Regions from separate parts of the Agromyces sp. NBRC 114283 genome, predicted to be linked through region 1. Evidence: riboswitches for the same ligand, from Rfam matches in the RefSeq annotation. Region 1 holds a riboswitch; the other holds the start of a gene.

What was found. Region 1 has a riboswitch for thiamine pyrophosphate ahead of thiM (hydroxyethylthiazole kinase). Riboswitches for the same ligand answer to the same signal wherever they lie in the genome.
Region 2: it holds a riboswitch for thiamine pyrophosphate, as region 1 does, so the genes downstream of both, QSJ60_RS10315 (ECF transporter S component) here and thiM (hydroxyethylthiazole kinase) in region 1, are expected to answer to the same signal.

Annotation. Positions count from the first base shown of each region.
Region 1 covers NZ_BSQP01000001.1:1,072,253-1,075,561, forward strand. Annotated here, with positions in the region: gene QSJ60_RS05110 (bifunctional hydroxymethylpyrimidine kinase/phosphomethylpyrimidine kinase) at 1-798, opposite strand, end outside; gene thiM (hydroxyethylthiazole kinase) at 795-1,655, opposite strand; TPP riboswitch at 1,646-1,741, opposite strand; gene QSJ60_RS05120 (hypothetical protein) at 1,892-3,309, opposite strand, start outside.
Region 2 covers NZ_BSQP01000001.1:2,138,350-2,141,658, reverse strand. Annotated here, with positions in the region: gene QSJ60_RS10320 (ABC transporter ATP-binding protein) at 1-1,424, opposite strand, end outside; gene QSJ60_RS10315 (ECF transporter S component) at 1,421-2,059, opposite strand; TPP riboswitch at 2,095-2,205, opposite strand; gene QSJ60_RS10310 (hypothetical protein) at 2,288-2,623, opposite strand; gene QSJ60_RS10305 (DNA polymerase IV) at 2,688-3,309, opposite strand, start outside.

The DNA of each region.
Region 1 (3,309 bases):
CTGGATCCCGGCGCCGCCGGACGGGTCGCTCCCCGCGATGCTCAGCACGCGCGGCACCCGGGTCGCCCGCGGCGGGCTCGGCCGCCGGACGTCGTGCGGCTCGCGCACGGCGTGCGGCGTCGCCCCGTCGCGCCACGCGGCGGCGAAGTCGGCCGCGGCCCGTCGGGCGTCCGGCGCCGCGCAGATCGCCGAGACGATGGCGAGCCCGGCCGCGCCGACGGCCCGCAGCGGTGCGGCATCCTCCACACGGACGCCGCCGATCGCGACGCAGGGCACCGGCGCGCCCACGGCATCCCGCGCGGCCGCCTGCAGGCCGGCGAAGCCCGCGATGCCGAGGGCCGGGGGATGGTCCGGCTTCGTCGAGGTCGGGCGCAGCACGCCCACGCCGAGGTAGTCCACCGTGCCCGCGGGCAGGGCGGCGACCGCGGCGAGGTGGGCGGGCGTGTTCGCGGTGAGCCCGACGATCGCGTCCGGGCCGAGCTCGGCCCGCGCGCGCAGCGCGGTCGCGTCACCCTGCCCCAGGTGCACGCCGTCGACGCGGAGGCCCGCCGCGCGCGCCTGCAGCACGAGCTCGAGCCGGTCGTTCACGACGAGCGGCACCCGGCCCGAGATGGCCTCGTCGAGCCGGCCGAGCAGGGCGAGCAGCTCCTCGTCGCTCGCGTGCTTATCGCGCAGCTGCACGATCGTCGCACCTCCCGCGACGGCCGCCTCGACGGTCGCGGCGACCCCGCGCTCGCCGCAGAGCGCGGCGTCGGTCACGAGGTACAGCGAGAGGTCGAGGGCGCGCCGCGCGCTCACGCGGCGGCCCCGAGCGGCGCGCCTGTCGAGACGCGGGCGAGCGCGCGGAGCTCGGATGCCTCGACCGCGGCGAGCGCGTCGAGGAACCGCACGGCGAAGCTGCCCGGACCGGCAGCGCCGCCGGCGGCGCGCTCGGCGGCCACCGTGTACGCGAGGTGCGCGGCGGCGACGGCCTCGAGGGGCCTGATCGCGGTTGCGCGCGCGGCGCCGAGGAACGCCGCGACGACCGCACCGAGGGCGCAGCCGCCGCCCGTGACGCGGGTGAGGAGCGCGTCGCCGTTCGCGAGGCGCACCGTGATGCTGCCGTCGGTCACGAGGTCGACCGGCCCGGAGACGGCGACGACGGCGCCCGTGCGGCGGGCCAGGGCCGCGGCGGGCCCGGCTGCGGCATCCGTCTCGTCGGCGGCGTCGACGCCGCGTCCGCCCGCGCCGACGCCGGCGAGGGCGAGGATCTCGGAGGCGTTGCCGCGGATCGCGGCCGGGCGCAGCTCGGCGAGGTCGTGCGCGAGCTCCGTGCGGATCGGCAGCGCGCCGATCGCCACCGGGTCGAGCACCCAGGGCGTGCCGGCCTGGCGGGCGGCGGCGACCGCCTCCCGCGCGGCGGCGCGCTGCTCGGGCTGCGGCGTGCCGAGGTTCACGAGCAGGCCGCTCGCGACCGTCGCGAACGGCCCGGCTTCGCCGACGAGGTCGACCATGGCCGGGGCCGCGCCGATCGCGAGCAGGGCGTTCGCCGTGAAGTTCGTGACGACGGCGTTCGTGATGCAGTGCACCAGCGGCGTCGTCGATCGCACGAGGTCGAGCAGCTCGCCGCTCGTGTCGATGAGGTGGGCAGGGTCGATGGCGGCGTGCGTCTGCATCGCGACATCCCTTCGCTAGTCCGAACTAGATCAGGTTCGACGGGTGTGTTCTCAGCCGCGGTCGTGCGGCACCCCGTGTCACTGTGGGCGAGCCTACCCCGGCTCTGCGAAGACGTCACTTCCTGGTTCCCTGAGCCGGTCGAAGGGAGGCGATGCGCCCGGACGCGCTTCGACGAGCTCAGCGGACCAGGGTTCCCTGAGCTCGTCGAAGGGAGAGCGACGCGCGCGCCGGGGTATCAGCGGACCAGGCCCGCCCGGTCCCTGCGGCGGCGCGCGATGAGGAACGTCGCGACGCCGGCCGCGAGCAGTCCGAGGGCCGACCAGCCGAGCACGTCGACGAGCCCGGTGCCGGTCGAGGCGAGCCCCGAGGCATCCGCCCCGGCCCGCACCGAGCCGCTCCCGTCGCCGCCGGTGCCCGCACCGGTCCCGCCACCGGTGCCGCCACCGGTGGCCGCCGCGGTGATCGTGACGGGCACCGAGGCGACCGTGACGCCGTTGATCAGCACGACGACGGTGTGCGCACCCGCCGGCGTCGACCCCGGGATCGTCGCGGCGAGACGGAACGCCCCGCTCGCGTCGGTCGAGACGGTGCCGAGCTGCTGCGGCTCCGAGTGCAGCTCGACCGAGAAGCCCGCGGTGCCGGTCGCGAGGCCGGAGCCCACGACGGACACGGTGCCGCCCGGGCGCAGCTGCCCGGTGATGGCGACGGTGCCCTTCACCGTCGTCGGGTCGGTGGGCTCGGGGTCGACCGGGCCCGGGCCGCCGGTGCCGTCGCCCGTGCCGACCTTCGCGAAGAAGGCGTCGAGCTGGGCGATCGCCTCGTCGGCGAAGGCGAGCTGCTCGGCGAGCTTCACCGGGTCAGGCGAGGTGGCGAAGCGGCCCTCGCGGTCGTTCACGTACCACCACTCGGTCATGTACTCCTTGAAGCTGCCGTCGCCGTTGTCGCGGATCCACTCCCGCACGACCGGGGCGGCCTGCCCGTCGACCGTGCGCCCGCGCTGGTACTCGAACACGTACGGGACCTGGAGCTTCTTCGCGGTGACGAGCCCCGCGGCGGCGTCGCCGCCCGGACGGTAGTCGACCTGCCCGCTCACTCCGGGCACGTACTGCGTCTTGAGGTTCGGCAGGTACGTGGTCACGAGGTCGCCGTAGAGGTGCGCGTACTCCGAGTTCGTGTCGCGGATGTGCAGGTCGTTCGCCGAGGCCCCGTCGAGTCGCAGGTCGAAGAAGTAGACCCGCTCGACCCCGTTCGCGACGGCCTGGCGGTTGACGTCCTTCACGACGGCGCGGGTGTTGTGGCACCACGTCCCGCCGAAGAACAGCACGTAGTCGCCGTCGCTGTCGAGCAGGTGCACGAGCTCCGGGTAGGTGATGTTCTGGATGCGCCAGTCGGCGTCGGCCTCGTCGATGATCGTGTTCGGGCCGTAGGCCTCGCCGCCGCGGTACTGGGCGAGGTGCTTCGCGTCGACGACGTCGTCGTAGAACGCGAACTGGCTGAGCGCGTCGATCGCGCTCCCGTCGCCGATCACCGCCGCGACCTCCGCCTGGTACGCGGCGCGTGCCGACGGGTCGGCGAGCGCGCCGGCCGCCACTGGGGCGGTGAGTGCGCTCACGATCCGGTCCTCGGCGCCGCCGTCGGTGTGCGCGCGGTCGT
Region 2 (3,309 bases), 1.1 Mb from region 1:
CGGTACGCCGAGTCGTGCGTCACCGAGAGCACGGCGACGCCGTCGTCGGTGAGCTCGCGCACGAGCCGGACGAGCTCGATCCAGGTCAGCCGGTCCTGGCCGAAGGTGGGCTCGTCGAGGATCACGACGCCGGGGCGGGCGACGAGGACGGAGGCGACCGTGAGCCGGCGCTGCTCGCCGCCGGAGAGCGTGAACGGGTTCGCCTCGGCGAGATGGTCGAGCCGGAGGCGCTCGAGCACCGGATCGATGCGCGCCGCCGAGTCCTTCGCGCCGAGCGCATGGAGCGCGACACCGAGCTCGGCCCGCACCGTCCGGGCGACGAATTGATGCTCCGGCTCCTGGAACACGGTGCCGATCCGACTCAGCAGCTCGCGGGAGCGCCAGCCCGCCGGATCGGCGCCGAGCCCCCTCGCGAGGGCGGGCGCCGCGGCGACCCGGCCGGCGAGCGGCCGGATCAGGCCGCCCATCGTCAGTGCGAGCGTCGACTTGCCCGCCCCGTTCGGCCCGGTGAGCACGGTCGAGGCGCCGGCCGGGATGGCCAGCTCGATCTCGGCGAGCAGGGGCCGGCCGGCGGAGCGGCCGATGGTCAGCTCGTGCCCGAGCAGCAGCGCCTCGTCTTCCGGTCTCGCGACGGCGCGCGCCGAACCGACCTCGAGCGGCTCGCCGGGCACCCAGACGCCCGCCGCGAGCAGTTCGGTGCGCGCGGACACCAGCACCTCGGCCGGCCGGCCGTCGGCGATCACCCGGCCGTCGCGACCGAGCACCACCATCCGCTCGACGAGCCGGTGCCAGACATCGACGCGGTGCTCGACGACCACGAGGGTCGCCCCCGTGCGATCGAGCACGCGGGAGACCGCGTCGCGCACCTCGGCGACCCCCGCGGGATCGAGGTTCGCCGTCGGCTCGTCGAGGAGGAGCAGGCCGGGCTGCATCGCGATCGCCCCCGCGAGGGCGAGCCGCTGCTTCTGCCCGCCGGAGAGCCGGCTCGTCGGATGATCCAGCGGCAGCTGCAAGCCGACGGCATCCAGCGCGGCCCGGACGCGCGCCCAGATCTCCGACCGCTCGACGCCGAGGTTCTCGCAGCCGAATGCGACATCGTCGCCGAGCCTCGAGAGCACCACCTGCGAGTCCGGGTCCTGCAGCACCAGGCCCGACCGTCCACGCCGATCGGCGGGGTGGAGGCCGTCGATGAGCAGTTCGCCGACGGACTCGCCCTCCTCCGCCCCGCCGTTCACGCCGGCGAGGGCGTGGAGCACCGTCGACTTGCCGCTGCCCGACGGTCCGACGAGCAGTACCCGCTCCCCCGGCGCGATGCTGAGGTCGAGCCCGTCGATCGCCCAGCGACGGCGGCCGGCGTGCCGCCAGCCCCAACCGCGGGCCTCGACGCCCGCGGGCGCTACGCGCCCGCTCACCGTGCCACTCATACCCGCTGGGTCACGTCCTGTCCGGCGGCGAAGCGGCTGAGCGCCCCCGTCGCGGCCAGCGCGCGCACGATGATCCAGCCGAAGATGCCTGCGAGCACCGCGCCGGAGATCACGATCGTGGTGAAGTACAGGCCGAGGAATTCGGGCGACTTCTGGAGGTTGCCGGAGGTGAAGAGCTCGAGCAGCCAGGCCGCGGCGCCGGCTGCCGCGCCCGCGAGGATCGCGGGCACGGGGCCGAAGCGTCGGTAGGCGAAGAGCGCGAAGACCAGCTCAGCGCCGAGGCCCTGCGCGATGCCCGAGTAGAGCGTCTCGATGCCCCACTGGTTTCCCACGAGGGCCGAGATGACGGCTGCGAGGAGCTCGACGAAGAGCGCCGCACCTGGCTTGCGGATGATGAGCCCGCCGAGGACGCCGCCGATGAGCCAGATGCCGACGGCGATGCCGCCGAGGCCGGGGGTGAGGGCGTCGGCTGCGGAGAACCAGGCGTAGCCGAGGTTGTTCCAGAGCAGGAAGAGGAGGCCCGTCGCGACGCCGATGACGGCGGCGACGACGATGTCGACGACCCGCCAGCGCAGGTCGCGGGCCCGCTTGGCGGGCCGCTCGATGGTGGACTGCTGGTTCGCGTTCGCGTGCACTGTACGTGCCCTTTCTTCAGTGGAAAGCGGCACGGGATTGAAGAGATCGATCTCCCTGCGCTGGCATGACCCAGATCAGGTTCGACGGTCGAAGGTTGGAGCACCTTCCTCTCAGCCCGGCTCACCGGACTCCCGTGTTCGAGCACGAGTATACGCGGACGCCGGCCGGCATGGGCCGACCGGCGTCGTCGCACGTCATCGCGGCGCGACGTGCGTCGTGCGCGTCGCTCAGCGCTTCAACGCGCGGATGACGCCCTTCAGCGCCTTACCGGCGACCCAGACGAGGGGCGTCGCGGCGAGCAGCAGGCCGATGAGGTTCGGCTCGAAGCGGACGTCGCCGCCACCGCGGGCGACGTATGCGCCGAGCGGAATGGATGCGCCGCCGCCACCGCCGCCCGAGGCGGACTGCCCTTCGTCGTCGGTGCCCGACCCGCCGCCGAAGCCGTACCAGCCCAGCGCGACGGGGATCACCGTGGTGCCGTCGAGGTCGACGGCGTCTCCGTAGGAGGTCTTGACGCCGACACCGGCGACGTTCTCTGCGAGGTCGAGCACGAATTCAGCCATGCGACCACGGTACCCGCGCCGACCACCGGACTCCAGGGCTTGCGCTCGGCCCGCGTGCGCCGCTTCAGTGGTCAGCCGGGCGATCGCCGCCCTCGAGCGGCTGCCTGAATCGCGCGCCCGCCGCCGATCGCTCGGGCGCACGCCCCACGAGCGCCGCGGGCTTCACCGCGCCCGTGCCGAACTTCGCCACGACCTGATCGATCGTGCGCTCGGCATCGCGCCACTCTTCGTCGGGGTCCCACAGTGCGAAGCCGCCGTCCGCGGGCCGGAGTTGCTCGCCCCGCACCCCGATGAGTCGCACCCGCTCGCCCCGGCCGACGAGCCCGGACATCGCCTCGACCGCCTCGTCGTAGATGCGACGGGCGACATCGGTCGGTTCGGCGAGCGTTCGCGAGCGCGTGATCGTGCGGAAATCGTCGTAGCGCAGCTTCAGCACGACCGTTCGGGCCACCATGCCCGCCCGTCGCAGCCGGACCGCGACGTTGCCCGAGAGGTCGAGCAGGGAACGCCGGATCTCGGCGGGATCGGCGAGATCGTGCCCGAAGGTCGTCTCGTGCCCGATGGACTTCTCGACGCGGTGCGTCGACACCTCGCGCGGGTCGTCGCCGTTGGCGAGGCGGAGCAGGCGTTCAGCCAGCGCCGGCCCGACCGCGCGCTCGAGCGCCTCGGGCGGCATGGCCGCGACG